One region of the Streptomyces sp. NPDC092296 genome, then DNA from elsewhere that is predicted to be linked to it. Evidence: riboswitches for the same ligand, from Rfam matches in the RefSeq annotation. Region 1 holds a riboswitch; each other region holds the start of a gene.
What was found. A riboswitch is a leader RNA that binds a small molecule or an ion and turns the genes downstream of it on or off. The one in region 1 is predicted to bind cobalamin.
Positions count from the first base shown of each region.

Region 2: another riboswitch for cobalamin. It lies ahead of ACIQGZ_RS21030 (cobalamin biosynthesis protein); the one in region 1 lies ahead of ACIQGZ_RS28115 (prenyltransferase/squalene oxidase repeat-containing protein).
Region 3: another riboswitch for cobalamin. It lies ahead of ACIQGZ_RS09175 (CbtB-domain containing protein); the one in region 1 lies ahead of ACIQGZ_RS28115 (prenyltransferase/squalene oxidase repeat-containing protein).
Region 4: another riboswitch for cobalamin. It lies ahead of ACIQGZ_RS06300 (ribonucleoside-diphosphate reductase subunit alpha); the one in region 1 lies ahead of ACIQGZ_RS28115 (prenyltransferase/squalene oxidase repeat-containing protein).

Region 1 covers NZ_JBIVRB010000021.1:58,375-65,320, reverse strand. The annotation lists gene ACIQGZ_RS28135 (APC family permease) at 1-101, opposite strand, end outside; gene ACIQGZ_RS28130 (amidohydrolase family protein) at 166-1,455, opposite strand; gene ACIQGZ_RS28125 (GntR family transcriptional regulator) at 1,650-2,363, shown strand; partial or broken gene ACIQGZ_RS28120 (hypothetical protein) at 2,383-2,724, opposite strand; cobalamin riboswitch at 2,853-2,930, opposite strand; cobalamin riboswitch at 3,018-3,166, shown strand; gene ACIQGZ_RS28115 (prenyltransferase/squalene oxidase repeat-containing protein) at 3,269-6,946, shown strand, end outside.
Region 2 covers NZ_JBIVRB010000010.1:70,589-77,534, reverse strand. The annotation lists gene ACIQGZ_RS21050 (alpha/beta hydrolase family protein) at 1-551, opposite strand, end outside; gene ACIQGZ_RS21045 (NAD(P)/FAD-dependent oxidoreductase) at 787-2,196, shown strand; gene ACIQGZ_RS21040 (saccharopine dehydrogenase family protein) at 2,264-3,319, opposite strand; gene ACIQGZ_RS21035 (hypothetical protein) at 3,728-4,027, shown strand; cobalamin riboswitch at 4,278-4,469, shown strand; gene ACIQGZ_RS21030 (cobalamin biosynthesis protein) at 4,581-5,561, shown strand; gene ACIQGZ_RS21025 (cobyric acid synthase) at 5,558-6,946, shown strand, end outside.
Region 3 covers NZ_JBIVRB010000002.1:350,578-357,523, forward strand. The annotation lists gene metE (5-methyltetrahydropteroyltriglutamate--homocysteine S-methyltransferase) at 1-1,466, shown strand, start outside; cobalamin riboswitch at 1,551-1,701, shown strand; gene ACIQGZ_RS09175 (CbtB-domain containing protein) at 1,740-1,958, shown strand; gene ACIQGZ_RS09180 (CbtA family protein) at 1,989-2,852, shown strand; gene ACIQGZ_RS09185 ((2Fe-2S)-binding protein) at 2,849-3,601, shown strand; gene ACIQGZ_RS09190 (ATP-binding protein) at 4,121-5,551, shown strand; gene ACIQGZ_RS09195 (roadblock/LC7 domain-containing protein) at 5,548-5,964, shown strand; gene ACIQGZ_RS09200 (DUF742 domain-containing protein) at 5,961-6,311, shown strand; gene ACIQGZ_RS09205 (GTP-binding protein) at 6,286-6,882, shown strand; gene ACIQGZ_RS09210 (cytochrome P450) at 6,879-6,946, shown strand, end outside.
Region 4 covers NZ_JBIVRB010000001.1:1,354,678-1,361,623, forward strand. The annotation lists gene ACIQGZ_RS06300 (ribonucleoside-diphosphate reductase subunit alpha) at 1-1,927, opposite strand, end outside; cobalamin riboswitch at 2,083-2,205, opposite strand; gene ACIQGZ_RS06305 (GNAT family N-acetyltransferase) at 2,283-2,825, opposite strand; gene ACIQGZ_RS06310 (helix-turn-helix domain-containing protein) at 3,148-4,110, shown strand; gene ACIQGZ_RS06315 (histidine phosphatase family protein) at 4,287-4,985, opposite strand; gene mctP (monocarboxylate uptake permease MctP) at 5,070-6,704, opposite strand; gene ACIQGZ_RS06325 (DUF3311 domain-containing protein) at 6,701-6,946, opposite strand, start outside.

The sequences.
Region 1 (6,946 bases):
ATGGCGGCGCTCTTCAGGGTGGTGCCGTCGGGGGCGGGCGGCTTGGCGGTTGGGGTGCTCGGGTGCGTCGCGGGGGCGCCGGAGTCGGTGGGGGCGGACATGGGACTCCTCGTTGAACGGGTGGGACGGGTGGGTCAGGCAGGACGGGGAGTAGGGGAGGGGGCGCTACCAGGCGCGCTGCATGCCCGGCTCGGGGGTGGGCAGGGCAGCCACCGGGCAGCCGTTGGTCGCCACCACGCGACCGGCGTGCAGCACCAGCAGCCGCCGGGGGTGGGCGGCGACCGCCTCGGTGACGCCGCCGGCCGCGACGGCGACCAGGTCGGCGCGGTCGCCGGGCCGCAGTCCGTAGCGCTCCAGGCCCAGGGCGGCGGCGGCTTCGGTCGTGACCAGCGAGGCCGCGATGTGCAGCTCCTGATCGGACATCAGCTCGGAGCGCAGGCCGATGATGGTCGCCCGCTCCAGCATGTCGCCGGTTCCGTACGGCCACCAGGCGTCGCGGATGTTGTCGGAGCCGGCGAAGACGCGGACGCCCGCCTCGCGCAGCCGCAGCACGGGAGGCATCGGCCCGGCCGGACCGTTGGTGAGGATGGACACCCCGGCGCGGGCGAGCACCGCCGCCGTACGGGCGAACACGGCACCGCCGACCTCGCCGAGGCAGTACGCATGGCTGACCGTGACCCGCCCGCCGAGGCCGAGCGCGGCGGTCCGGTCCGCGATGGCGCGCAGCTGCGCGGCACCCGCCTCGCCGGGGTCGTGCAGATGCAGGTCGACGCCGACGCCGTGCCGCTCCGCGAGCCCGAAGACGATGTCGAGCTGCGCGTCGGCGTCGCCGTCGAAGCCCTGGGGATCGAGGCCCCCGACGAGGTCGGCGCCGTCGCGCAGCGCCGCGTCCAGCAGGTCGGGGACGCCCGGTGCGCTGACCACTCCGCTCTGCGGGAAGGCCACGAGCTGGAGGGAGATCAGGTCGCCCACCCGTTCGCGGACCTCCAGCAGCGCGTGCAGGTTGGCCAGGCGGGAGTGGGGGTCGATGTCGACATGGGAGCGGGTGTGCCCCGTGCCGTGGCCGACCATGCGGTGGACCAGCGCCTGGGCGCGCTCGGTGACCGGGGTGGTGAGGCGCTGCCGGGCGTCGAGTTCGGCCGCCACCCGTTCGCGGACGCTGCTGCCGCCGGTGTGGGGCTGCCAGGGCGCTCCGAGGAAGGTCTTGTCCAGATGGGAGTGGCCGTCCACCAGGGCGGGGAGCAGCAGTGCTCCCGCCAGCTCGATCCGGCCCCGGTCGGGGGCGGTGGGCGGGCCGGTGGGCGAGCCGCGGTCCGAGCTGCGCTCCGAGCTGCGGCCCGTGCCGCGATCGTGGACGGCCGCGATGCGGCCGTCACGCAGGGACACGTCCGCGCGCCGGCCGTCGGGCAGGGTGACATCGGCCAACACGGTGGGGTGTGCGGGGGTGCTGTGCATGGGTTTTCCGAACGCATGAGGGATCGGGCAGCCGCTCGGCGGACGCACGCACTGTGGCGGTTCCGCCGACCGGGGACCCGAGGGCACGCACAAGCTACTTGGTATACCAAATACCAGGCAAGGGGTTCTTTCCCCTGGTGGGCACTAGGATGATCCGCAGAAGGGCACCACGGTGGGCAGCGGGAAGGCGCAAGATGGCGGAGACCGGGTGGGGCACCAGCATCGGGGCCGGGGACAGATCCCTGCGCGATCAGGTGTACGAGGCGCTTCGCGAGCGGATCATCGAGGGGCAGCTCGAACCCGGCCGGCGGGTGGTCGAACGCAACCTCGCCGCCGAGTTCGAGGTCTCCCGCATCCCGGTGCGCGAGGCCATGCAGCGGCTGGAGACCGAGGGCTTCCTCATCACCCGGCCCCGGCGCGGCACCACCGTCTCCCAGGTCGGGGTGGCGGACACCGCGCACTTTTTCGACGTCCGCGAGACCCTGGAGGCACTCGCCGCCGAGCTGGCCGCACGGCACGCCGACCCGGCCGGGCTGCGGCGGCTGGAGCAGCTGCTCGGGCGCGCCCGCCGGGCCGCCGAGCGCGGCCGGGCCCGCGATGTCGCGGCCCTCAACGCCGACTTCCACCGCCAGATCGTCGTCCTGTCCGGGAACCCGCTGCTCCAAAACCTGATGCAGCCACTGGACGGACGGCTGCACCGGCTGTTCCGGCTCACCGCCGAGCCGGGGGACGCACCGCTGATGTGCGGTGAGCACGAGGAGCTGTTCCAGGCCCTGCGGTCGGGCGACCCGCAGACCGCCGCGCACCTCGCCCGACGCCATGTGGCCAACACCCGTGCGGCGGCCCTGGAGGTCCTGGCCGCCCGCGCCGCAGCCGAGGAGCAGCGGCCCCCGGCTGCCGGGCGGTAGGGCACGGCGGGGGCGGGCCGACCGGGGCGCTGCCGGGCCAGCTGCTGGTGGCGAGCAGGCTGCGGTAGACGGTCCGGGCGTTCTTGCCGGTGTCGCCGCCGGGGGTGATGTCCACGGCGGCCGTACCGGCGGCGGCGAGGGCACTGAACGCCCACTCGTTGGAGAGCCCGCCGCCCGCGTAACCGCCGTCGGGCCCCTGAAGGGACTTCAGATAGGCGACACCGTTGGCGGTGGAGGTGGCGATCTGCGCCGGGGTGGAGGTGGCGCCGGCCGGTGCGGTGCTCAGCAGGAGGGCGCCGACGGCCAGCGGTACGGCGGTGGCCAGGGCTCGGGACCTGCGCGCGGTGGTGCGCACGCTCATGGGAAGGGCTCCTTGGGTAGGGGCGGCAGCGCGCCCCTGGCCCGGTGGGCCGCTGCGGACCACCCCGTGCCGAGGCGGTAGCCGCCCGATCGCGTGGCCAGGCTTCCGCGGATGCAGCGCCGCCGGGCGGGTGATCGGGCTCGGTCGGCTCGGGAGGAGCCGCCCATACCGTTGCGCGTCAGCCCCGGATTCACACCGGGTTCCCCCACGCGGCGACAGGGCGAGCGTAGGTGGCGGACGACCGCGGCGTAAGGGGGCCTGACGGGGTGACAAAAGGCGACCGTGGGCGCCGTTGACGGGAGACCGGACGGCGTGGTCACATAAAACGCATTTTCGATTCAGCGACCAGGGGAAGCCGGTCCAAGTCCGGCGCTGACCCGCAACCGTAGGCCCTCCGTGAGGCGGGCGAGCCGGATTACCTGCGCTGAACTGCAAGTCACGCTCGCCGTCGAGGACTACGGCACGGACGACCGGTCGGCATACCCCGCGCAGCCGTCCGCCCTTCCGCGGCCTGCCCTCCCCGCCGGCCGGACCGAGGGGCACCGTGCTTCGACCCGTCAGACGCGGCCGCAGGCAGCCGCGCGCCATCGCCCTGTTCAGCGCCGCCGCGCTTGTCGTCGGCACCCTGACCACCGGTCTGCTGTCGGCCGCCGGTACCGCGCACGCCGACCCGATCGGTGGCTGCACACCCACCAGCGGCGCGATCGTCGCCGTGGACTTCGGCCACTGGGGCGGCCCGGTGGCCCGGGGCTGCGACGCGCACCCCACCACCGGGATGAACCTGCTGCACAACGCCGGGTTCACCACCACCGGCACCGTGCACGACGGCCCCGGCTTCATCTGCCGGATCGGCAGCGACGCCTTCGACGGCGGCGCCCAGTACCCGACCCCGGCCGATGAGCCCTGCGTACTGACGCCGCCCGCCAACGCCTACTGGTCGTTCTGGATCGCCCCGGCCGGGCAGCAGAGCTGGACGTACTCCCCGCTGGGCGCGCTGAGCGACCACCCGAAGGACGGCGAGGTCGAGGCCTGGGTGTTCGGCCCGACCGACCTCGGCGGTACGACCGGCGGCCCGTCCTTCACTCCCGACTCCGTCCGCGCCCAGGGCACCGCGACCACCCCGCCCACCACGCCACCCACCACGCCGCCGACCACCCCGCCGGTGACCCCCGGCGGCGGTACGGCGGACGTGGACGCCGCCGCCCGGTGGCTCACCGAGCAGCTCACCGACGGTGACCACGTCTTCGACGGCTTCGGCACGGACTACGCGGCCACCGCCGGGGTCGGCCTCGCGCTCGCCGCAGCCGGCGGCCCGGACAGCACCGTCCGCGCGATCGACGGCTTCCTGACCGAGCACATCACCGACTACCTCTTCCCCGACCCCACCGTGACCGTGCCCAGCCCGGCCGCCGCCGCGAACCTGGCCCTGCTCACCGAGGTGCTGGGCGGCGACCCGACCTCGGTCGCCGGTCGCGACCTGCTCGCGGACCTCACCGACCATGTGTGCGAGTCGGTCGGCAGCCTCGGCAACTGCACCGCCGCCGGCGACTTCTACGGCGCCTTCTCACCCGGCACCCAGGCCCGCGCCCTGCTCGCCCTGGCCCGGGGCGGCGTCACCCCGCCGGCCTCGGCCGTCGACCGGCTCACCGGCATGCAGTGCGCCGACGGCGGCTTCTCCGGCTCGATGCTCTCCACGGGCGAGCGGTGCGACTCCGACCCGTCCGCGACCGCCGAAGCCGTCCTCGCGCTGGCGAAGCTCCCCGGCACCGGCGAGGCGCCGGCCAAGGCGACGGCGTACCTGATCGGCCGGCAGTCCGCCGACGGCGGCTACCTGCCGTACGAGGGCGCGCCGACCGGCGACACCGGCTCCACCTCCGAAGCCGCGCAGGCGCTGGCCGTCCTCGGCCGGTCCGCCGAGGCCGCCGCCGCCCGCGACTGGGTGGCCGCCCGGCAGACCGGCAGCGGCGGCTTCGCGGGGGACGGCTCCGAGGGCGCCGAGGCGGACCTGTACGCCTCGACCACAGCCGTACTCGCCGTCACCGGCACCGACCCGGGCAGCCTCACGTACGGCACGCAGCCGCCCACCACCCCGCCCACCAGCCCGGTGACCACCCCGCCGCCCACCACGCCCACCACGCCCGCCACGACCCCGCCCACCACCCCCGCCACGACCCCGCCCAGCACGCCGAGCACGCCCGCCGGGGCCACCCCCGACCTGACCAAGGGCGTCGCCTACCTCATCGACCGGGGCAACCTGGTGGACGGCCACTACTACGAATCCGGCGTGGGCGGCGACCGCACCGGCTTCGCCGACTTCGGGCTGACCATCGACGGCGTCCTCGCCCTCGCGGCCACCGGCGGCGCCGACCCCACCCTGAGCGGCATCACCGACTTCCTCCAGCACGGCAAGGACGGCACCGGGCGCGACATCGACGCCTGGACGCTGATCGGCACCCCGTACGCCCAGGGCGGCTCGCTCGCCAAGGAGGCACTGGCGGCGGAGGTCACCGGCAACGACCCCCGGGCCTTCGGCGGCCATGACCTGATCGCCGCCCTCGGCAGCACGGTCTGCGCCAAGGCCGACCCGGCCGCCGGCTGCGCGGCCAAGGGCAACTACGCCTACGCCCTGTCCGTCTTCTCGCAGTCCCTCGGCGTCATCGCCCAGCTTCGGGCCGGTGCGGACGACCGGGCCGCCGGGCCGATCGCGTACCTGGAGAGCCTCCAGCGGGGCGACGGTTCCTGGCCGAGCCTGATCCCCTCGGGCGGCGACCACGACGTGGACAGCACCGCGATGGCGATCATGGCGCTGGACCTGGTGCCCGGAAAGGCCGCCGCCCAGGCGGTGGCCAAGGGCGCCGCCTGGCTGGCCGGGCAGCAGCTCGCGGACGGCGGCTTCCACGGCGCGGCCGGTGACTCCGTCAACTCCGCCGCCCTCGCCGTCCAGGGGCTCACCCTGCAACCGGGCACGTACACCGACCGGATCGCTCGGGCCCGGACCTTCCTCGCCGCCCAGCAGAACCCCGACGGCGGCTTCCGGGTCGCCTCCGACAGCGACCAGACCGCCTCCGACGTGCGCGCCTCCACCCAGGCGATCGGCGGCGCGGTCGGCACCTCCTTCGGCACGCTGCTGCGGGACCTGCGCGACCAGCGGGCGGCGGCGGACGGTGCGGCGTACCTCGTCAAGCAGCTCGCCGGCGACGACCACCTGTCCAACGCCTACGGCCCCGACGACGGCCTGACCGCTGACCTGGCCCTCGCCCTGGCCGCCACCGGCGGCCAGGACCCGACCCTGACCAAGGTCGTCGGGTACCTGGCGGGCCATGTCGCGGACTACGCCGACCCGGCCGGAACCTCCGCGTACCCCGGCCCGTACAGCGGCGCCACGGCGAAACTCGCCCTGCTCGCCGAGGTGATGGGCCAGAACCCGCGTGACTTCGGCGGCTTCGACCTGCTCACCACCCTGACCGGCCACCTCTGCACCGCCGCCACCGACGACGGCGCCTGCACCGCCCCCGGCGACTTCGACCAGGCGTACTCCACCGTCTCGCAGGCCCTCGGCGTGCTGGCGCTGGCCCGCGCCGACGTGGCCCCGCCCAAGGCGGCCGTCGACCGGCTGCTCCGGCTCCAGTGCGCCGACGGCGGCTTCTCCTCCGCGCTGATCGCCGCAGGCGCCGACTGCACCTCGGACGTGGACACCACCGGGTACGCCCTCCAGGCGCTCACCCTGGTGCCCGGCCACGCCACCGCCACCAAGGCGGCCCGCTCCTACCTGGTCAAGGAGCAGCGCAAGGGCGGCGGCTACCCGGGCGCGGCGGGCGTCAGCAGCAACTCCACCGCCCTGGCCGTCCAGGCGCTGCTGGCCACCGACAAGCCGCGCTCCGAACCGGCCAGGGCCGGGCAGGAGTTCCTGCGGAGCGTGCAGGGCGCCGACGGCGGCTTCCGGATCGGTACGGCCGCCGGAGAGTCCGATGTCCGGGCGACCACCCAGGCGGTACCGGCCCTGGCGGGCACCCCGCTGACCACGCTCAGCCACGCCCTCGGCCGGATCACGCCGGGCGGCAATCCGCCCGCCAGCACCGGCGGCGCCACGGGCGGCACCACGGGCGACGGCACGTCGGGCCCGGGGGATGCGGGCTCCGGCGGGTCGGGTCCGGGGTCCGGCGGCGGCTCGCTGGCCGCGACCGGTACGGCGGTGTCGGCACTGGCAGGCGCGGCGTGCCTG
Region 2 (6,946 bases), on a different contig from region 1:
GCGAGCACCGGCAGACTGAACCCGTGCAGCAGCGGCAGCAGCGGCAGCACCTGCTGCCGGTCGGCGCCCAGGCCGTGCACGGCGATCACCCAGAGGTCGCGCACTCCGGGGACGTACCAGGCGGGCATCGGGCCGAGTTCGCCGCGCACCCAGGTGTCGGCGTAGTCCAGGCCGAGCGCCGAGAGCGGGTCGCCGGTCAGCACCCGGGGGGTCAGCCGGACCTTGGTGCCGACGGCCGGCGGGACGCCGTCGACCCGGTCCAGTCGGCGGACGACGGTCTGCGAGGTGGTCTCCAGCACGTCACCGACCACCGCGTGCCCGTCGCCGTCCCACTCCAGGGCGTAGGTGCCGCGCCTGGCCGCCTGCGGCGTACGGGTGAGCGCCACCCGGCCGGCCGCGGTGGAGTGCACCCGCAGGCCGCCGACCGACGCCGGCCCCGGGCGGCGCGGCCGTACCGCTATCTCGGACACCGCGCGCCCGGCGAGCAGCGCGGCGGCGCCCGCTCCCACCGCTGAGGCGGCGGCGACGGCCGCCACGGTTCCCCATCGCATATCCGCTCCCCGCTCTCGCGTCCTCTGTCCAGTCCACTACCCGCCCGGGGCCCCGGCCATCGGTGCGCGGGCGGACGGGTGAGTCGGGCGGGTGAGTCGGGCGGGTGGGTCGGGCCGACGGGGTGTAGGGCGCGCCGTCGGCCGCCTTACAGGGTGTCCGTTGTCCGATCGGCGGCCCTGGCATAGCCTCCGGGCACGACCCCGACCCGTGACCGCAGCTCAAGGCAGGTTTCCCGTGACCCCCTCCGGCACCGCCCCGCTCCGCAACGGCGGGGTGTCCTTCTGGTACTCCTCGATCGGACTGCCGGAGCCCCGCCCGGCGCTGCCCGGCCCGGCCGAGGCGGACGTCTGCATCGTCGGCGGCGGCTTCACCGGGCTGTGGGCGGCGTACTACCTGAAGCAGGCCGACCCCGGGCTGCGGGTGGTGCTGCTGGAGCGCCGCTTCTGCGGCTACGGCGCGTCGGGGCGCAACGGCGGCTGGCTGTACAACGGCTTCGCCGGGCGCGGCGCGTTCGCCGCCCGGTACGGGCGGGAGCCGGCCCAGGCGATGCAGCGGGCGATGAACGGCGCGGTGCGGGAGGTGGTCCGGGTGGCCGCCGCCGAGGGCATCGACGCGGACGTGGCCGAGGGCGGCGTGCTGGAGGTGGCCCGGACCCCGGCGCAGCTGGCCCGGCTGGAGTCCTTCGTGGCCGAGGAGCACGCCTTCGGGGAGAGCGACCGGGAGCTGCTGTCGGCCGAGCAGGCGGCGGAGCGGGTCCGGGTGGCGGGGGCGCTGGGCGGCACCTGGACGCCGCACGGCGCCCGGGTCCAGCCCGCCAAGCTGGTCCGGGGGCTGGCCCGGGTGGTGGAGGCGATGGGGGTGCGCATCCATGAGTCGACGCCGGTGACGGAGATCCGGCCGGCCGGTGCGGGCGGCCCGGCGCGGGCGGTCACCCCATACGGGGAGGTGTCGGCCGAGTTCGTGCTGCGGGCCACCGAGGGGTTCACCGCGCAGTTGCGCGGCGAGAAGCGCACCTGGCTGCCGATGAACTCCGCCATGGTCGTCACCGAGCCGCTGCCCGCCGCGTTCTGGGCCGAGGTGGGCTGGGCGGGCCGGGAGACGCTGGGCGACTTCGCCCATGCGTACATGTACGCGCAGCGCACCGCCGACGACCGGATCGCGCTGGGCGGCCGGGGGGTGCCGTACCGGTTCGGCTCGGGGACCGACGCCGACGGCGGCACCCAGCAGCGGACGGTGCGGCAGCTGCGGGAGATCCTGGCCCGGTTCTTCCCGGCCGCCGCCGGGGCGCGGATCGAGCAGGCGTGGGCCGGGGTGCTGGGGGTGCCGCGCGACTGGTGCTCCACCGTGGAGCTGGACCGGGCCTCCGGCCTGGGCTGGGCCGGCGGCTATGTCGGCAGCGGGGTGACCACCACCAACCTGGCCGGGCGGACCCTGCGCGACCTGGTGCTCGGTGAGCGCACCGAGCTGACCGCGCTGCCGTGGGTCGGCCACACCGTGCGCCGCTGGGAGGTGGAGCCGCTGCGCTGGCTGGGCGTCCACGGCCTGTACGCGGCGTACCACGCGGCCGACCGCCAGGAGTCCCGGGGCCGCGCCACCACCTCGCCGCTGGCCCGGGTCGCCGACCTGATCTCCGGCCGCCACTGAGGGCCCGGGGCCCGGTGCTTCAGGGGGTCGGCGCTTCAGGGGCCCGGTGCCTCAGGGGGTCGGTGCTTCAGGGGGTCGGGGTGGGGCCGGTGAGCTTGACCCCGTCCAGGGTGGTGACGAAGTCGGCGCCGAAGGCGGTGGACGGGGTGTGGGTGCCCGGCGGGAGGTCGGCGGCCAGCAGCAGGGTGACGGCGCGCAGCACGCTGTCGGCCGTGAGGTCGTACGGGTCCGGGCAGCTCAGGGCGGCGGTGGCCGCCTCGCCGGAGGGGGCGGAGGCGCGGGCCCAGACCTCGGCGCGGGAGCGGGCCCGGTGGGCGCGGTCCGGGCCGGGCAGCAGCCGGTCCGCCAGCAGCCCGGCCGCGCGCCGCACGGCGGGGCGGCGCAGCAGCGGGGCGGCCAGGCTCTGGGCGCGGCGGGCGGCGGCGGGCAGCGCGGCGTAGGTGGTGGTGCCGGGGATGCCGGTGGAGTGGTGGGCGGTGGCGACATCGCCCCAGGGGATGGAGTGGACGGTACGCGGCCCGGAGGGGAAGTCCGCCCGTACGCTGCGCCAACCGGGCGGCACCGGGACGATCCGGCCGCCGACCCGGGCCCGGCCGCCGAGCGCCAGGCCCTCCAGCACGGTCCTGGCGGTGCCGGGGCTGAGGCCGCGGCCGGGCAGCACGGCCAGGTCGAGCCGGTCGGCGCCGGGGACCTCGGCGGCGACCATGGCGGCCAGGCAGTCGGTGGGCACCACGTCGAAGCCGGCCCCGGGCAGCAGCACCACCCCGGCCGCGCGGGCGTCGCCGTCCCGGGCGTGCAGTTGCTCGAAGACGTCGATCTCACCGGTGATGTCCAGGTAGTGGGTGCCGGTGGCCAGGCAGGCTTCGGCCAGCGGCACGGCGGTGGCGGAGAACGGCCCCGCGCAGTGCGCGACCGCGCCGACCCCGGCCAGCGCGGTGCGGACGGCGGCGGCGTCGGTGAGGTCGAAGACCCGGTGCTCCAGGCCCAGCTCTGCGGCGAGGGCGGCGACCGGGGCCGCCGACCGGCCGGCCAGCAGCGGGCGGTGGCCGCGTTCGACGGCGAGGTGTGCGATCAGCCGGCCGGTGTAGCCGTTGGCCCCGTACAGCATCCACGTCGTGTCCATGGCGCTCAGCATGCCGGGCCGCCCGCCACCGGGCCAGGGGAGCACTCCCGGCGCACGGCCGACCGGCGGGTGCGCGGGGCGGGGGCGTTCGCGGGGCCGGGGTCTTCGCGGGCCGGGGGCCTTGGCGGGCTGGGAGGCTTGGCGGGCCGGGGGGATTGGCGGGCTGCGGGGCTTGGCGGGCCGGGGGGGCTTGGCGGGCCGGGGGGGCTTGGCGGGCCGGGGGGGCTTGGCGGGCCGGGGGGGCTTGGCGGGCTGCGGGGCTTGGCAGGCCGGGGGGCGTTTGCGAGCGGCGAGGGCGGCAAGCCGCAGAGAAGGCCGCGGTGCGGGGTGAGGCTTCCCGGCGGCCGGCGTCCCGTGGCGGGGCAGCGCTGCTGCCGCCGCTTCCGTGCCCGAACCCAGGCGGTAGTCATGATCGTGCTTGTCGGCCTGCTGGTCCCCCCGCTGCTGCTCCTGCTACTGCTCGGGATGTCCTGGCTGGAGGACCGGGCGTTCGCGCCGCCTGCGGACGAGCTGCCGGGGGCCGCCGCGCAACCGCTCGGCAGAGCGGTGGGGCTGGTCCGCCTGGCCGCCGCCCCGGCCGAAGCAGCCCCGGGCACCACCGCCCTGCCCGCCCCCGCCCGGCCCGCCGCGCCCGCCGATCTGGCCGTACACCGCCTGTCCCGCGCCACCGCCGGGCGGCCCCGGCACCGCGCCGAGACGGCCGCCTGACTCCACGACCCACCCACCCGACCACCCCCGCCCGCCCGACCGCAGGCCCCCGCATCCGGCCGTACACCGCCTGCCCCACGCCACCGCCGGACGGCCCCCGCACCGCGCCGAGACAGCCGCCTGACCCCACGACCCACCCACCCGACCACCCCCGCCCACCCGACCGCAGACCGCCACATCCGGCAGAGCCGCAGGTCGCAGGGGTGGAGTGTGACCGAACCCTCCCCGCACCGTGTTGACGCTGCGACCGGGCGCGTGGTGGGATCTTCGGGCCAGTACGGAGGCATGGAGAGGAAGCCGGTGCGAATCCGGCGCGGTCCCGCCACTGTCACCGGGGAGCACCCTCGAACCATGGCCACGGCAGCCGCGAACCGGCCGCTGGAAGGCCCGGGGGTGTGCCGATCCGGAAGCCAGGAGACTCTCGCCGCCGGCTCGTCGATCCAGGGCGCGGACCCTGAGTGAGGACACGCGCGATGCAGGCTGCCCGGGTACCCGACCGACCCTCGGGGCCGTCCCGCCCCCACCCGTCCACCCGCCGCAGCGGCTGACCGGCGTGCGCACGCCGGTTGCGCGCGCCGTACCCGGGCCCACCGCCTTCGCCGTCGGTGCGGTCGCCGGGTACGCCGTCGACGCCCTGCTCGCCGACCCCCGGCGCGGCCACCCGGTGGCCGCCTTCGGCACCGCCGCCGCCGCGCTGGAGCGCCGCCTGTGGCGCGACCACCGGGCCGCCGGCGCCGTCCACACCGCCCTGTGCGTGGGCGCCGTCGCGGTCGGCGCGGTCGCCGCCGAACGGACGCTCGGCCACCGGGCCCCGGCGCGGGCGCTGCTGGCGGCGGGCGCCGTCTGGACGGTGCTCGGCGGCACCTCGCTGTCCCGCGAGGCACGCACCATCGCCGCCGCGCTGGAGACGGGCGACCTGGCCGCGGCCCGCGCCCGGCTGCCGCATCTGTGCGGGCGCGACCCGCAGCACCTGGACGGCCCGCAGCTGGCCCGCGCCGTGGTGGAGTCCGTCGCGGAGAACACCGCCGACGCGGTGGTCAACGCGCTGACCTGGGGCGCCCTGGCCGGTACCCCCGGGCTGCTGGCCTTCCGCGCGGTCAACACCCTGGACGCCATGGTCGGCCACCGCACCCCGCGCCACCGCCGCTTCGGCTGGGCCGCCGCCCGGCTGGACGACGTGGCGGGCTGGCCCGGCGCCCGGCTGACCGCGCTGCTGACCGTCGCCGCCGCGCCCGAGCCGGGCCGGGCCTGGCGGGTGTGGCGGCGGGACGGCTCGGCGCACCCCAGCCCCAACGCCGGGCAGGCCGAGTCGGCGTTCGCGGGGGCGCTGGGCGTGCGGCTGGGCGGGACACTGGCGTACGGCAGCCGGGTGGAGCACCGCCCGGTGCTGGGCGCGGAACTGCGGCCGGTCCAGGTCGCGGACATCGAGCGGGCGTGCCTGCTGTCCCGCCGGGTGGGGCTGCTGGCGCTGGGCGCCACCGTCACCGCGCGGTGGGCGGCCGGCCGGCTGCGCAGCCGGAGGGCGGGCCGATGAGCGGGGCGCTGCTGGTGGCGGGGACCACCTCGGACGCGGGCAAGAGCGTGGTCACCGCCGGGATCTGCCGCTGGCTGGCCCGGCAGGGCGTCAGGGTGGCGCCGTTCAAGGCGCAGAACATGTCGCTGAACTCGATGGTCACCGCCGACGGCGCCGAGATCGGCCGCGCCCAGGCGATGCAGGCGGCCGCCGCCCGGGTGGCGCCCGAGGCGGCGATGAACCCGGTGCTGCTCAAGCCGGGCGGCGACGGACGCAGCCAGGTGGTGCTGCTGGGCCGCCCGGTGGCCGAGGTCGGCGCGCTGGACTACCGGGAGCGCAAGCCGCTGCTGCTGGCGCGGGCCCTGGAGTGCCTGGCCGAGCTGCGGCACCGCTTCGACGTGGTGGTCTGCGAGGGCGCCGGCTCCCCCGCCGAGATCAACTTGCGCGACCGGGACATCGCCAACATGGGCCTGGCCACGGCCGCCGCACTGCCGGTGGTGGTGGTCGGGGACATCGACCGGGGCGGGGTCTTCGCCTCGATGTACGGGACGCTGGCGCTGCTGGACGCCGAGGACCAGCGGCATGTGGCGGGCTGGCTGGTCAACAAGTTCCGTGGCGACGTCCGGCTGCTGCAACCCGGGCTGGACATGCTGGAGAAGCTGACGTCCCGTCCGGTCATGGGGGTGCTGCCGATGCTCTCCGGGCTCTGGCTGGACGCGGAGGACTCCCTCGACCTGGCCACCGCCGTGGACCGGGGCGGCGAGGGGGTGGCCGCCCCGTACGGCGCCGAGGTGCTGCGGGTCGCGGTGGTGCGGCTGCCGAGGCTGTCCAACTTCACCGACCTGGACGCGCTGGCGCAGGAGCCGGGAGTGCTGGTCCGCTGGGCGTCGCGGCCGGAGGAGATCGCGGACGCCGACCTGGTGGTGCTGCCCGGCACCCGGGCCACCGTGGCCGACCTGGCCTGGCTGCGCGAACGCGGCCTGGCCGACGCGATCACCCGGCGGGCCGCCGACGGGCGGCCGGTGCTGGGGGTGTGCGGCGGCTTCCAGATGCTCTCCCGGCTGATCGTCGACCGGGTGGAGTCGCGGGCCGGTGAGGTGCCCGGCCTCGGGCTGCTGCCGGTCCGGGTGGAGTTCGCCCGGGAGAAGACCCTCGGCCGCCCGGTCGGCCAGGCGTACGGCGAGCGGGTGGAGGCGTACGAGATCCACCACGGCGTGGTCGCGGTGGAGGGCGGCGAACCGTTTCTGGACGGCTGCCGCAGCGGCGCCGTCTGGGGCACCACCTGGCACGGCGCGCTGGAGAACGACGGCTTCCGCCGCGCCTTCCTGACCGAGGTCGCCCGGCTCGCCGGACGCGACTTCACCGCCGCACCGGACAGCAGCTTCGCCGCCGCCCGCGAGCAGCGC
Region 3 (6,946 bases), on a different contig from region 1:
CCGCCGCCGGCGGACTGCCCGGTAAGCGCCTGGTCGCCGGCGTGGTCGACGGCCGCAACGTCTGGATCAACGACCTGGGGAAGTCGCTCGCCACCCTGGCGACCCTGCTCGGTCTGGCCGACCGGGTGGACGTGGCCGCCTCCTGCTCGCTGCTGCACGTCCCGCTGGACGCCGCCGCCGAACGCGACCTCGACCCGCAGATCCTGCGCTGGCTCGCCTTCGCCCGCCAGAAGACCGCCGAGATCGTCACCCTGGCCAAGGGGCTGACCCAGGGCACCGACACCATCGCGGCCGAACTCGCCGCCAACCGCGCCGACCTCGCCTCCCGCGCCGACTCCCCGCTCACCCGCGACCCGGCGGTCCGCGCCCGCAGCGCGGCCGTCACCGACGCCGACACCCGCCGCTCCCAGCCGTACCAGCAGCGGGCCACCGCCCAGCAGGCTCGGCTGCGGCTGCCGCTGCTGCCGACCACCACCATCGGCTCCTTCCCGCAGACCGCCGAACTGCGTACCGCCCGCGCCGACCTGCGGGCCGGCCGGATCGACGGCGCGGCGTACGAGCAGCGCATCGAGGCCGAGGTACGCGAGGTCATCGGCTTCCAGGAGAAGGCCGGACTCGACGTCCTGGTGCACGGCGAGCCCGAGCGCAACGACATGGTGCAGTACTTCGCCGAACAGCTCACCGGCTACCTGGCCACCCGGCACGGCTGGGTCCAGTCGTACGGCACCCGCTATGTGCGGCCGCCGGTGCTGGCCGGGGACATCTCCCGCCCCGAGCCGATGACGGTCCGCTGGACCCGGTACGCCCAGTCGCTCACCGACCGCCCGGTCAAGGGCATGCTCACCGGCCCGGTCACCATGCTGGCCTGGTCCTTCGTCCGCGACGACCAGCCGCTCGGCGAGACCGCCCGGCAGGTCGCCCTCGCCCTGCGCGACGAGGTGGCCGACCTGGAGGCGGCCGGTACCGCCGTGATCCAGGTGGACGAGCCCGCGCTGCGCGAGACGCTGCCGCTGCGCGCGGCCGACCGGCCCGCGTATCTGGACTGGGCCACCGAGGCATTCCGCCTCACCACCGCAGGCGTCCGCCCGGCCACCCAGATCCACACCCATATGTGCTACGCGGAGTTCGGGGACATCCTCCAGGCCATCGACGACCTCGACGCCGATGTGATCTCCCTGGAGGCCGCCCGCTCCCACATGCAGGTCGCGGACGAGCTGGCCGCCGCCGGCTACCCGCGCGAGGTCGGCCCCGGGGTGTACGACATCCACTCGCCGCGCGTCCCGAGCGCCGAGGAGGCGGCCGCCCTGCTGCGCAGGGGGCTTGACGCCATCCCCGCCGAGCGGCTCTGGGTCAACCCCGACTGCGGTCTGAAGACCCGGGGCTGGCCGGAGGTCAGGGCCTCGCTGGAGAACCTGGTCACGGCCGCCCGCGAGGTGCGGGGCGGCCTGCCGGGAGCGGACTCCTGACCCAGGTTCCTGACCCGGCGGCGGCCGGGGCGCGGCTCACCTGCGGTGTTGCGCGCCCCGGCCGCCCGGTACGGGTACGACCGGTCTGATTGACGCACCGGAGCGGCGCCCCCTACGCTCCCTGAGTAGTGATGGCATGAGGAAGCTGGTGAGAATCCAGCACGGTCGCGCCACTGTGTGCCGGTCACCCACGGTGACCGGTGAAGTCAGACACTCCTCCATCACACCGCCCATTTGATCAAGGGACGCACGATCCCCGAAGGAGGGCTCTCCGTGAGCAGCAGTGTCTCCACGCCCCGTCCGGCCGCCACACCGGTCGTCCTGCCGGTCTCCAAGTCCGTACTCTGGCTTGCCGGTACCGCGCTGATCGCGCTGATCGCCTACTACTTCATCGGTGTCGACCAGGGCGCCGTCTCGGTGTTCGGCAACGACATGCATGTGCACGAGTTCGTCCACGACGCCCGGCACTTCCTCGGCTTCCCCTGCCACTGACCGGTTCGAAGAAGGCACGGACAACTCGACATGGAAAAGAAGCTCCTCCTGCGCGGCGTACTCGCCGGCGCAGTCGCGGGCCTGCTCGCCTTCGTCTTCGCGCGGATCTTCGCCGAACCGCAGATCACCAAGGCCATCGACTACGAGAGCGGCCGTGACGCCGCCCAGGCCGTCCTGGACAAGGCCACCGGCCTGACCACGGAGGCAGCGGACCCGGACCTGTTCAGCCGCACCATCCAGGCCGACGTCGGCATCGGCGTGGGCATGATCCTCTTCGGCATGGCCATGGGCGCCCTGTTCGCCGTGGCCTACGCCGTCTGCCTGGGCCGGGTCGGCGGGCTGCGGGCGCGGCCGCTGGCGCTGCTGGTGGCCGGGGCCGGGTTCCTCGCGCTCTACCTGGTGCCGTTCGTCAAGTACCCGGCCAACCCGCCCGCGATCGGCCACGAGGAGACCATCGGCGCCCGCAGCGGCCTCTACCTGCTGATGGTGGTGTTCTCGGTCGCCTTCTCGGTCGGCGCCGTCTGGCTCGGCAGGCGGCTCCAGCCGCGCTTCGGCAACTGGAACGCCACGCTGCTGGCCGCCGCCGCGTTCGTCGTCGCGATCGGGATCGTCATGCTGATCATGCCGTCGTTCGGCCACCTGGCGTTCAACAAGGAGCACTACGGCGACCACGCCACGGAGACGCCGCTGCCGCTGACCGACGACAAGGGCGCGATCGTCTTCCCGGGCTTCCCGGCGGATCTGCTCTTCTCGTTCCGGTTCTACTCCGTCGCCGCGCAGCTGCTGCTCTGGGCGGCCATCGGACTGGTCTTCGGCCCGCTGGCCGAGCGCCTGCTCCAGCCCCGGACCGCGACCGGCGCCCCCACCCGGGAGCCGGACCCGGTCGGCGCATGACCGCTTCCGGCCCTGACGGACCGGCGTCGAGCGCGGTGATCGAGGAGATCACCGCGCTCGGGCCGTTCTTCGCCCTGCACACCCACCCGGCGGGCTCGGCGCCGACCCCGCCGTGGCGGCCCATGTCCGAGCTGGTCCGCGACCCGGCCGTCCCGGCGGCCCGGGTGGCGGCGGTACGCGACTGGCTGGCCCTGGCGGGCGGTCAGGCCGCGGACGCGGTAGAGCTGCGGGTGGCCGCCTCGGTGGCCCACCTCGGGCTGGCGGCCCGGCTGCTGTCCCCGGCGCTGGCCGCCGCCGTGCTGCACGGCCGGCTGCTGGCGCCGGACCTCGGCACGCTGTGGTGGCAGCCCGTCCTCGGCGGACCCGTCCCGCTCTCCGCCCCCGACGGCCCGATCGCGGAGCGGCGCACCCCGGAACAGCTCGCGGAGCTGCTGGGATGCAGGCTGCTGGACACCGGCCTGGCGGAACTGGCCGCCGCCTTCCGGCCGTTCTCGGTCTCGCCGCAGATCCTGCACGGCAATGCGGCTTCCGCCGTCAACGGCGCGGCCGACATGATCGCGTCCGCCCGCCCGGCCCTGGCCGACCGCGTCCGTACGCTCGCCGCCCTGCTGCTCGCCCGCCCCCCACTGCGGGCCGCGAGCACCACCACCCCCACGGGGGCGTTCCGCCGCCGCAGCTGCTGCCTCATCTACCGCGCCGCCCCCGACACCCGGGGCCCCCTCTGCGGCGACTGCGTCCTCACCCGCTGACCCCCACCCCGCCCTGACCTGCACTTCACCCCCCGTTCGGCAACCCTGCGCCTCCCCAGGGGCGCGGGGTACTGCGCGAATGACCCCGCCCTGACCTGCACTTCGCCCCCGTTCGGCAACCCTGCACCTCCCAGGGGCGCGAGGAACTGCGCGAATAACCCCGCCCTGACCTGCACTTCGCCCCCGTTCGGCAACCCTGCACCTCCCAGGGGCGCGAGGAACTGCGCGAAAAACCCCCTTCGCACCTGCAACTCACCGCCGTACGGACCCCACTACCTCGGTGGTCGGCCGGCCGCGCAGTTCCTCGCGCCCTGGTGGGGCACGTGCCCGTCACTTCCCCGCGCCCCCCGCCAGGGGCGGCGCACGTGCCCGTGAGCCCGTACGAAATGGCCAAAGTGACCTCCTGCGTTCAGGACGTCGGCATAATCGTGCCAGAGTGATCACGCCGCGCGTCGCCTCGCCGACGGCACCGACCTGCCCCGCGGCACCCACCCGGCCCCCGACCCTAGGCAAACCCCGATGATCCCGATAGACGTGGCTGTCGTCGCCGCGACAGCCGCCGTCGGCGCCGCCGGAGGCGCGGCAGCCATGCGGCCCGCGCTGACCCGGCGCCGACGCGAGACCACCCAGGCGACCACCCGCGCCGAGACCGCCGAAGCCGAGGCGGTGAAGCGGCAGCACGAGCGCGCCCGGAGCGACACCGAAGTCCGCAGGGCCCGGGAGCGGGCCGAGCAGGCCGCCACCCGCGCCCAGCAGGCCGAAGCCCTGGCCGCCGACGCCGACCAGCGCGCCGAACAGGCGCGCCGGGAGTTAGCGGACCTCACCGCCGCGTTACGCGAGTTCGCCGAGGTCCGCCTGCCCGCCGCCGCCCGCCGCGCGGCGCTGCCGTTCTCCCGTGACCCCGGCCTGTCCGACAGCCGTTTACCCGGCAGTGAGCCCGCCGACCTGCTCCAGCAGTGCCTGCACCAGGTCGAAGAGGCGGTGCTGGCCGAGCAGGCCCGTACCGAGTCCGGCGCGGCGGCGGTGCTGAGCGGCGCCACCCGGTCCATGCAGGTCGCCCTGTACGACACCCAGAGCCGGCTGCGCACCCATCAGATGCGGTTCTCCGGCCGGGAGATGGCCGAGGCCAACGCGGCCCTGCGCGAGCTGGACCACACCAATGAGCAGCTGCTGCGCCTGGTCCAGGAGTTGGCGGTACTGTCCGGGTCGTGGCCGGGAGTGGTCCGCGAGGTCGCCCACCTGGCCGACATCGTCAGCGGCGCCGGTTCCCGGCTGAAGCAGGTGGACCGGATCAGGGCGGTGCACCGGGTCGCCACCGGCACCGCCGTCGCCGCGCACGCCGTGGAGCCGCTGGCGATGGTCCTCACCGCGCTGATCGGCAACGGACTGCGTTTCTCACCGCCGGACAGCGCACTGTGGATCACCACCGAGTCGGCGCACAACGGCGCGGTCGTCACCATCGACGATGCCGGGGTCGGCATGACCCGCGAGGAGCGGGACCGCGCGATGGCGGTGGCCGGCGGCCACCTCCCGGTGCACTTCTCCGACCTGGGCGACCCGCCCCGCCGGGGACTGGCGGTGGTCGGCCGGCTGGTGAGCGAGTACGGCTTCGGGGTGAACCTGGGCAGCCCCTCCCCGTACGGCGGGGTTCGGGTCGTGGTGTTCGTCCCCACCGCGCTGCTGACCCGGCTGGACGAGCGCACCCACCCGCTGGACGCGGCCACCCCCCGGGCGCACTCCGGGCGGATGGACATCCCTCCGCCCGTCGGCCCGGAGGGCCTGCCGCAGCGCCGCCGCCGCACGGCCGCCACCCCCGCCCCCGCCCCCGTGGCAGCCCCCACCGCCGCCGCGTCCCCCGAGGCCGCGCGCGGCCCCCGACCCGAGCCGGACTGGGCGGGCTTCCAGCGTGCCGTAGAGGCATCCGACTTCCCCGAGAGGACCGGCGAATGATGGACCACGAGAAGAACTGGCCCCTTCAGGCCATCCTGGACGAGGTGTCCGACGCCCGCACGGCCCTGCTGGTGGCCGACGACGGCCTGGTCACCCAGTGGGCCGGCGCCGGTCTGGACCGCGACGAGGCCGACCGGGCGGCGGCCGTCGCCAGCTCCGCCAAGGGCGCCTGCGCGGCGATGGCCGCCGTGTTCGCCGGGGTGGAGGCCGCCTCGCTCCAGGACGTGGTGGTGCGCACCGCCGACAACGGCTACATCCTGCTGACCCCCACCGGCCGCAACAGCACCCTCGCCGTCCACGCCGGTCCCGGTGTCCGCCTGGAGCAGCTGGCGTACGTGGTGCGCGACCAGATCGGCCGGCTGGCCGGCAAGACCATGGCCGCCCGGGTCCGCACCGGTGACGCCCGGTCATGACCGCCCGTTCCCGGGGCCGCCCGCTGGTGCCGCCGTACGCGGCACTGGCCGGCACCTCGTCCGCGAAGGGCGTACGGCTGGACCATGTGGCGCTGCTGCGGGTCATCAGCGCCGCGCCGCCCGAGCTGCCCGCCGGGCAGTGGGCGGTGATGGACGTCCTGGCGGACGGCCCGCTCACCGTCGCCGAGACGGCGGCCGCCCTCGCCCTGCCGATCGCGGTGCTGCGCGAACTCGCCGGCGCGCTGGTCGCCGCCGGGCTGGTCACCTACGCCAACCCCACCGCCGCACCTCCCGACCTGTCCCTGCTACAGAAAGTCGCCGATGGGCTCCGCGCACTCAAGGGCTGACCCGCAGCCCGGTGCCGCCGTCGCGCCGGTCCACCGGGTGAAGATCCTGGTGGCCGGCCCGTTCGGCGTGGGCAAGACCAGCCTGATCGGGTCGGTCTCCGAGGTCGCGCCGGTCAGCACCGAGGAGCGGATCACCCAGGCGTCCGAGGGCGTGGACGACCTGGTCGGCATCGGTGCCAAGACCGCCACCACCGTCACCCTGGACTTCGGGCGGCTCAGCCTCGGGGACGGCATCGTGCTGTACCTGTTCGGCACCCCCGGCCAGGAGCGCTTCCGCCCGCTCTGGCAGGACCTGGCCGTCGGCGCGTGGGGCGCGCTGGTCCTGGTGGACGTACGGCGGCTGGAGGCCAGCTTCGACGCGCTGGCCCTGATCGAGGATCTCGGTCTGCCGCATGCCGTGGCGGTCAACGCCTTCCCTGACAGCCCAAGGCACAGCGAGGGCGCGCTGCGCGGCGCCCTGGACCTGGAGGACCACACCCCGCTGGTGGTCTGCGACGCCCGCGAGACCGACTCCTGCGTGGACGCCCTCCTCGCCCTCATCCACCTTCTGATCTCAAGGGCAGCCCTATGACTCCCGAGCCGGTCCCGCTGTGGGACGAGGCGTACGCCCGGCGTCCCGAGGACGCCTACGCGCG
Region 4 (6,946 bases), on a different contig from region 1:
GGAACTCCCCGCTGAGCGTCTCGCGCTTGAAGAGGTTGGAGACCTGCGGCTCGATGCACTCATAGACGCCCGCGATGGACGCGATGGTGGCGGTCGGCGCGATGGCCAGCAGCAGCGAGTTGCGCAGCCCGGTCTCGGCCAGCCGGGCGCGCAGCGCCTCCCAGCGGCCGGTCCAGTGCGGGGCGGCGGTCGGGAAGTGGTCGATGTGCAGCTGTCCGCGCGCGGCCCGGGTCTCCTCGTACGCGGGGTGCCGGCCGAGCGACTCCGCCAGGTCGCAGGAGGTCTCGTACGCGGCCAGCATGATGCGCTCGGCGATCAGCGTGGAGAGCTGCGCCGCCTCGGGCGAGTCGAAGGGCAGCCGCAGCCGGAAGAAGACGTCCTGCAAGCCCATCGCGCCCAGGCCCACCGGCCGCCAGCGGGAGTTGGAGGCGCCGGACTCGGGCGTCGGATAGAAGTTGATGTCCACCACGCGGTCCAGGAACGTCACGGCGGTGCGCACGGTGGCGTCCAGCCGCTCCCAGTCCAGCGCGTCCAGCAGGCCGGTGGGGTGCTCCGCGAGGTGGGTGGCCAGGTTGATCGACCCCAGGTTGCAGACGGCCGTCTCCGAGTCGTCCGTCACCTCCAGGATCTCGGTGCACAGATTGGAGGAGTGCACCGTGCGGCCGGGCAACGCGGTCTGGTTGGCGGCCCGGTTGGAGGCGTCCTTGAAGGTCATCCAGCCGTTGCCGGTCTGCGCCAGGGTGCGCATCATCCGGGCGTACAGGGTGCGGGCGGGGATGGTCCGCACCGCCTTGCCGGCCTGCTCGGCCTTCAGGTACGCGGCGTCGAAGTCGGCGCCCCACAGGTCGACCAGCTCGGGCGTGTCGACCGGGGAGAACAGCGACCACTCGGCGTCGGCCTCGACCCGGCGCATGAACTCGTCCGGAATCCAGTGCGCCAGGTTGAGGTTGTGGGTGCGCCGCGCCTCCTCGCCGGTGCTGTCCCGCAGCTCCAGGAACTCCTCGATGTCGGCGTGCCAGGTCTCCAGGTAGACGCAGGCCGCGCCCTTGCGCCGGCCGCCCTGGTTCACGGCGGCGACCGAGGAGTCCAGGGTGCGCAGGAACGGCACGATGCCGTTGGACTTGCCGTTGGTGCCCCGGATCAGCGAGCCCCGGGAGCGGATGCGGCTGTACGAGAGGCCGATGCCGCCAGCGTGCTTGGAGAGCCGGGCGATCTGGGCGTAGCGGCTGTAGATCGAGTCCAGCTCGTCCAGCGGGGAGTCCAGCAGGTAGCAGGAGGACATCTGCGGATGCCGGGTGCCGGAGTTGAACAGGGTGGGGGAGGAGGGCAGGTAGTCCAGTCGGCTCATCAGCCGGTACAGCTCGGCGACCGCGTCCGTGGAGTCCTCGTTCGCCAGCCCGCAGGCGACCCGGAGCAGGAAGTGCTGCGGGGTCTCGATCACCCGGCGGGTGATCGGGTGGCGCAGCAGGTAGCGGGACTGCACGGTGCGCAGGCCGAAGTACTCGAAGCGGCCGTCGCCGTCCTGGTCGATCAGCGCGTCCAGCGCGTCGGCGTGCCGGGCCACGAAGTCGGCCGTGCTGTCACCGATCAGCCCCTCGCGGTGGCCGAGGGCGATGGAGGCGGTGAAGCACACCGCGCCCTCGTCGGCGGCCTCGTCCGCGATCTCCCGGGCCAGCAGCCGGGCCGCGAGCCGGGAGTACTGGGGGTCCTCCGCGATCAGCGCGGCGGCGGCCTCCACGGCGAGTCCGCGCAGCTCGGCGAAGTCGGACCCGGCGTGCCGGCCGCGCAGCGCGGCGGCGGCGACATGGCCGGGGTCGACCTGGGGCAGATCGGCGGCGCAGTCGGTGAGCACGCGCAGCAGCGCGGTACCGGGCTCGTCCCGATCCGGGACTGCCGAGGCGGCTTCTGCGGGGGCAGCGGTGGTCAAGGCGCTCTCTCTCCTCCGGCCTGAGGGGCACCGGGACCGCACGGGAGCAGGGAGCGCCGGCGCGCACCCGACGGCCGACGGCCGCCCTGGTTGCGCGCTGCGTCCCCGGCCCACCCGCGAGGCCCGGACGTACACCGCTCGACGGCGTGGTGAAGCGCGCCGGGCGGACCGTCGGCAGGTAGTCGGACTCGCGGGGCCAGGCCCGCTCACCGCTGCGGGGCAGTCCCGGATTCGCACCGGGTTCCCCTGCGTCGACAGCGGAAGTGAGCATACATCTAGTGGCGGGTGTGCGATGCACCACCACATGTAGTGGCGCGCGCCGGACGGGCTTCCCGGAGAGAGCGGCTGCGGAGGGTCACAGATCGGCCGCGTACACCCACAGGTCGACGCCCGGGAAGGGCGACCAGTCGCGCTCCGGGGCCCGCCGGAAGCCCACCCGCTCGTACAGCCGGTGGGCGGCGTGCATGCCCTGCTGGGTGGAGAACGCCATCCGGGGCAGCCCCTGCGCGCGGACCCGGTCCATGGCCGCCCGGACCAGCGCCTCGCCCACGCCCCGGCCCCGGGCGGCGGGGGAGACCGCCAGCATCCGCAGCTCGCCCTCGTCGGGCCGGGCGATGTCCGCCCAGGCGGAGCCGGGCAGGGCGAGCGTCACGGAGCCGAGCACGGCTGCCGGGGCGTCCCGGGGGCCGGCTGGGCGGTCGGCGGCTGGGCGGTCGGCGGCTGCCCGGTCGACGGCGACGAGGAGTTCCGCCTCGGCGGCCCGGGTGCGGGCGTCGCGGAGCAGGGCGACGTAGTCGCTGTCCGCCGAGGTGTGGCCGTCTCCGACGAAGACGGCGGCGGTGATGCGGCCCGCAGCGTCGAGGTCCTCCTCGCGTGCGGTCCGTACGGCGATGTCCATCCGCCCAGTGTGACCGAGAGCCGCCACCGCTCGGCCGGGAGGTCGTCGCGGCCGCCCTCGCGGGCCGGCCGGTGGTCGGGGTCGTCCGGATAGCCGGTGGTCCGGTGGCCGCCGATGCTGCGGTGGTGCCTGGCGTCCAGGCCGACGAGCAGGCCGAGGAGGCCGAAGCCGCCGACGACCGCGAGGATTGCCCCTACCGATTCCATGGCTCCAGGGTGGCTCCCTGCTTGCGCCTGCAACGAGTGGCAGCAATGTCACATCTCCGCGAAAAACTGCCACCAGGGCCTGGTGTCCACGGCCCGGAGCGGGCAAGCTGGGCGGCATGCTGAAGGATGTCGTCGCGGTGGTGCTGGAGGAGGCCCATCCGTTCGAGCTGGGTGTCGCCTGCGAGGTCTTCGGGCTGGACCGCAGCGAGCAGGGGCTGCCGCGCTACGACTTCGCGCTCGCCGCCGACCGCCCCGGGCCGGTGCGCACCCACGCCGGGTTCAGCATCGACGCCCCGTACGGTCCCGAGCGGCTGGCCAGCGCCGACCTGGTCATCGCCGCCGCCACCCACATCCGCGACGAGTACCCGCCGGAGCTGCTGCTGGCGCTGCGGCAGGCCGTGGAGCGCGGCGCCCGGGTGCTCTCCATCTGCTCCGGGGCGTTCCTGCTGGGCGCGGCCGGGCTGCTGGACGGCCGCCGCTGCACCACCCACTGGCGGCACACCGACCTGCTGGCGGCGCGGTTCCCGCTGGCCACCCTGGAACCGGACGTGCTCTACGTGGACGCGGGCCAGGTGGTCACCTCGGCCGGCACCGCGGCGGGCATCGACGCCTGCCTGCACGTGGTCCGCCAGGAGCAGGGCAGCGAGGTGGCCCTGGCCATCGCCCGTCGGATGGTGGTCGCCCCGCACCGGGACGGCGGCCAGGCGCAGTACGTCGACCGCCCGCTGCCCGAGGCCCAGGGCGACTCGCTGGCCGGGGTGCTGGACTGGATGCGGCGCAACCTCGACCGGGAGGCGACCGTCAAGCAGCTGGCGGCCCGGGTGCACATGTCGCCGCGTACCTTCGCCCGGCGGTTCCAGCAGGAGACCGGGACGACGCCGCACCGGTGGCTGGTCGGGCAGCGGCTGCTCCAGGCCCAGCGGCTGCTGGAGGGCACCGACGAGACGGTGGACGCCATCGCGGCCCGGACCGGCTTCGGCAGTGCGGCGGCACTGCGCCACCACTTCGGCCGCTGGCTCGGCACCACCCCCGTGGCCTACCGCCGCACCTTCCGCGGGCCCACGCCGACCGCCCCCTGACCGGAGCGCTCCGCAGGGGCGCGAGGAACTGCGCGGGAAACCATGCACCTTCGTAGAGCATTTCGCCTGTGGCTGAGGAGGCGGCAGGGTGCGGCGCGGTGGTGGGTTGTTCGCGCAGTTCCTCGCGCCCCTGGCGGGGCAGGGTCCTCGCGCCCCCCGCGGGGGCCGGCGATCGGTCAGGGGGTGAGGTGGGCGGTGTCGTTGAAGCGGGTCCGGTGCGGGGGGCCGGGCGGGAGGAGCCATTCGCTGAGTGAGGCGTTCCGTACCGGCCCCTCCGCCGCGTGCACCGCCAGCAGCGCCGCCTCGTCCAGCCCCTCCAGCACCTGCCGCAGCATCAGCACCACCACGTCGTGGCAGACCAGCAGCACCCGCCGCCCGCCCTCCCGCTCGGCCAGGTCCGCGAGCACGCTGCGCAGCCGCAGCGCCACATCCGCCCAGGACTCACCGCCCGGCGGCCGGTAGTACAGCTCGCCCAGCCTCCGCCGCCGGGCCGCCTCGTCGGGGTGCCGGGCCAGGATCGCGGCGGAGGTGAGCATCTCCAGGACGCCCAGCTCCCGGTCCCGCAGCCGCTCGTCGATCCGGACCGGCAGGCCGCCGAGCGCCGCCGCGACCGGCTGCGCGGTCTGCCGGGCCCGGTCGTACGGGGAGCACCAGATGCTCTGCGGCCGCCGCTCCGGCGGCAGCGCGGCCAGCCGCCCGGCGAGCGCGGCGGCCTGCCGGTGGCCGAGCGGGGTGAGCGGGATGTCGGCGTCCCGGCAGCTGATCGGTACCTCGGTGGCGCCGCTCGCCTCCGCGACGGCGAACGCCGCGTTGGCCGTGGACTCGCCGTGCCGTACCGCGAGCAGCGCGGCCGGCCGCCGCTCCGGGTGACCCATCGCCGTACCCCTCCGTCCGGGCCCCGACGTGGGACCGCCGCCCCCAGTCTCCCGGAGGCGGCGGTCGGATCGCAGTCGGATCGCTCAGCCGGCCGGGGCGACCAGCGGCTTCTCCTCCACGACCTGGGGCGCACCGGCTTCCGCGGTGTAGTCGCCCGGGGTGGTCTCGTCCATGCCTTCGGGCGCCTTGGCGCTCCGCAGCACCAGGGTGAGCAGCACCGCGATCACCAGGTTGAGGACGAAGGCGGTCAGACCGATGTAGCCGATCTGCCCGATCACCGGGATGTTCGCGGAGCTGCCGCCGAAGTGCCTGGTGGCGGGCGTGGCGATCTCGTACGCCTTCCAGGTGCCGTACGCCATGCCGGCCGCCCAGCCCGCCAGCAGCGCCCAGCGGTGGAACCAGCGGGTGAACAGGCCCGCCACGATGGAGACGAACGTCTGGAGGATCCAGATGCCGCCCAGCAGCTGGAGGTTGATCGCGAACTGCTTGTCCATGCCGAGCACGAAGGCCAGCGCGCCGACCTTCACCACCAGGGAGACCAGCTTGGAGACCCTGGTCTCCTGCTCGGGGGTGGCGTCGCGCTTCAGGAACTCCTTGTAGACGTTGCGGGTGAAGAGGTTGGCCGCCGCGATGGACATGATTGCGGCGGGCACCAGGGCGCCGATGCCGATGGCGGCGAAGGCCACCCCGGTGAACCAGTCCGGGAAGATGTTCTCGAACAGCTGCGGCACCGCCAGCTGGGCGTTGTAGCCCTTGACGCCGGAGCCGACCCCGGCCGCGATGGCCATGAAGCCCAGCAGCGCCAGAAAGCCGAGCATCAGCGAGTAGGCGGGCAGGATGGCGGTGTTGCGCCGTACGGTGTCCCGCGATTTGGCGGCCAGTACGCCGGTCACCGAGTGCGGATACATGAACAGCGCCATGGCGGAGCCCAGTGCCAGCGTGGCATAGCCCCACTGCGCGTTGGGCCCGGTGACCAGTGAGCCCAGCGGTTTCCCGGTGGCCGGATTGACCGTGGAGAATTTATGCGCGGCGGCGTCGAAGATGTGCCCGTAACCGCCGAGTCGCAGCGGAATGTAGATCACCGCGACGATTATCACCAGGTAGATCAGCCCGTCCTTGACGAAGGCGATCAGCGCCGGGGCGCGCAGCCCCGAGGAGTAGGTGTAGGCGGCGAGCACCGCGAAGGCGATGAAGAGCGGCAGGTCCTTGACGAACCAGCTGCTGCCGGCGCCGCCGCCGACCCCGAGCACGTCCAGCACCGCCTGGATGCCGACCAGTTGGAGCGCGATGTACGGCATGGTGGCCAGGATGCCGGTGAGGGCCACCGCCAGCGACAGCCCCCGGGAGCCGTACCGGCCGCGGACGAAGTCGGCGGGCGTGACGTAGCCGTGCCGGTGCGAGACCGACCAGAGCCGTGGCAGGAAGAGGAAGACCAGCGGATAGGCGATGATCGTGTACGGCACCGCGAAGAAGCCGGACGCGCCCGCGCCGTAGATCAACGCCGGGACGGCGACGAAGGTGTACGCGGTGTACAGGTCGCCGCCGAGCAGGAACCAGGTGACCCAGGTGCCGAAGCTCCGGCCGCCGAGCCCCCACTCGTCCAGGTGCAGCGCGTTGTCCGCCCGGCGCCAGCGGGCGGCCAGGAAGCCCATCACGGTGACGGCCGCGAAGAACAGGATGAAGATGACCAGGGCGAGGGTGTTGACGCCGTCCTTCATCGCAGGTCACCCGCCTCCGACGCCCTGCGCCGCCGCTCCTCGCGGCGCATCAGCAGATAGGCGGAGACGGTCAGCGCGGCGGAGAGCGGCACCCAGAGCAGCTGGTACCAGTAGAAGAACGGCACCCCGCCCAGCTCGGGCCCGGTCCTGGCGTACGTGGACACCCAGAGTGTGCCGATGAACGGCGCGAGCAGGCAGAGCCCGGCCACCACCCGGGCGGGGGTGACGATCGGCGGGCGGCC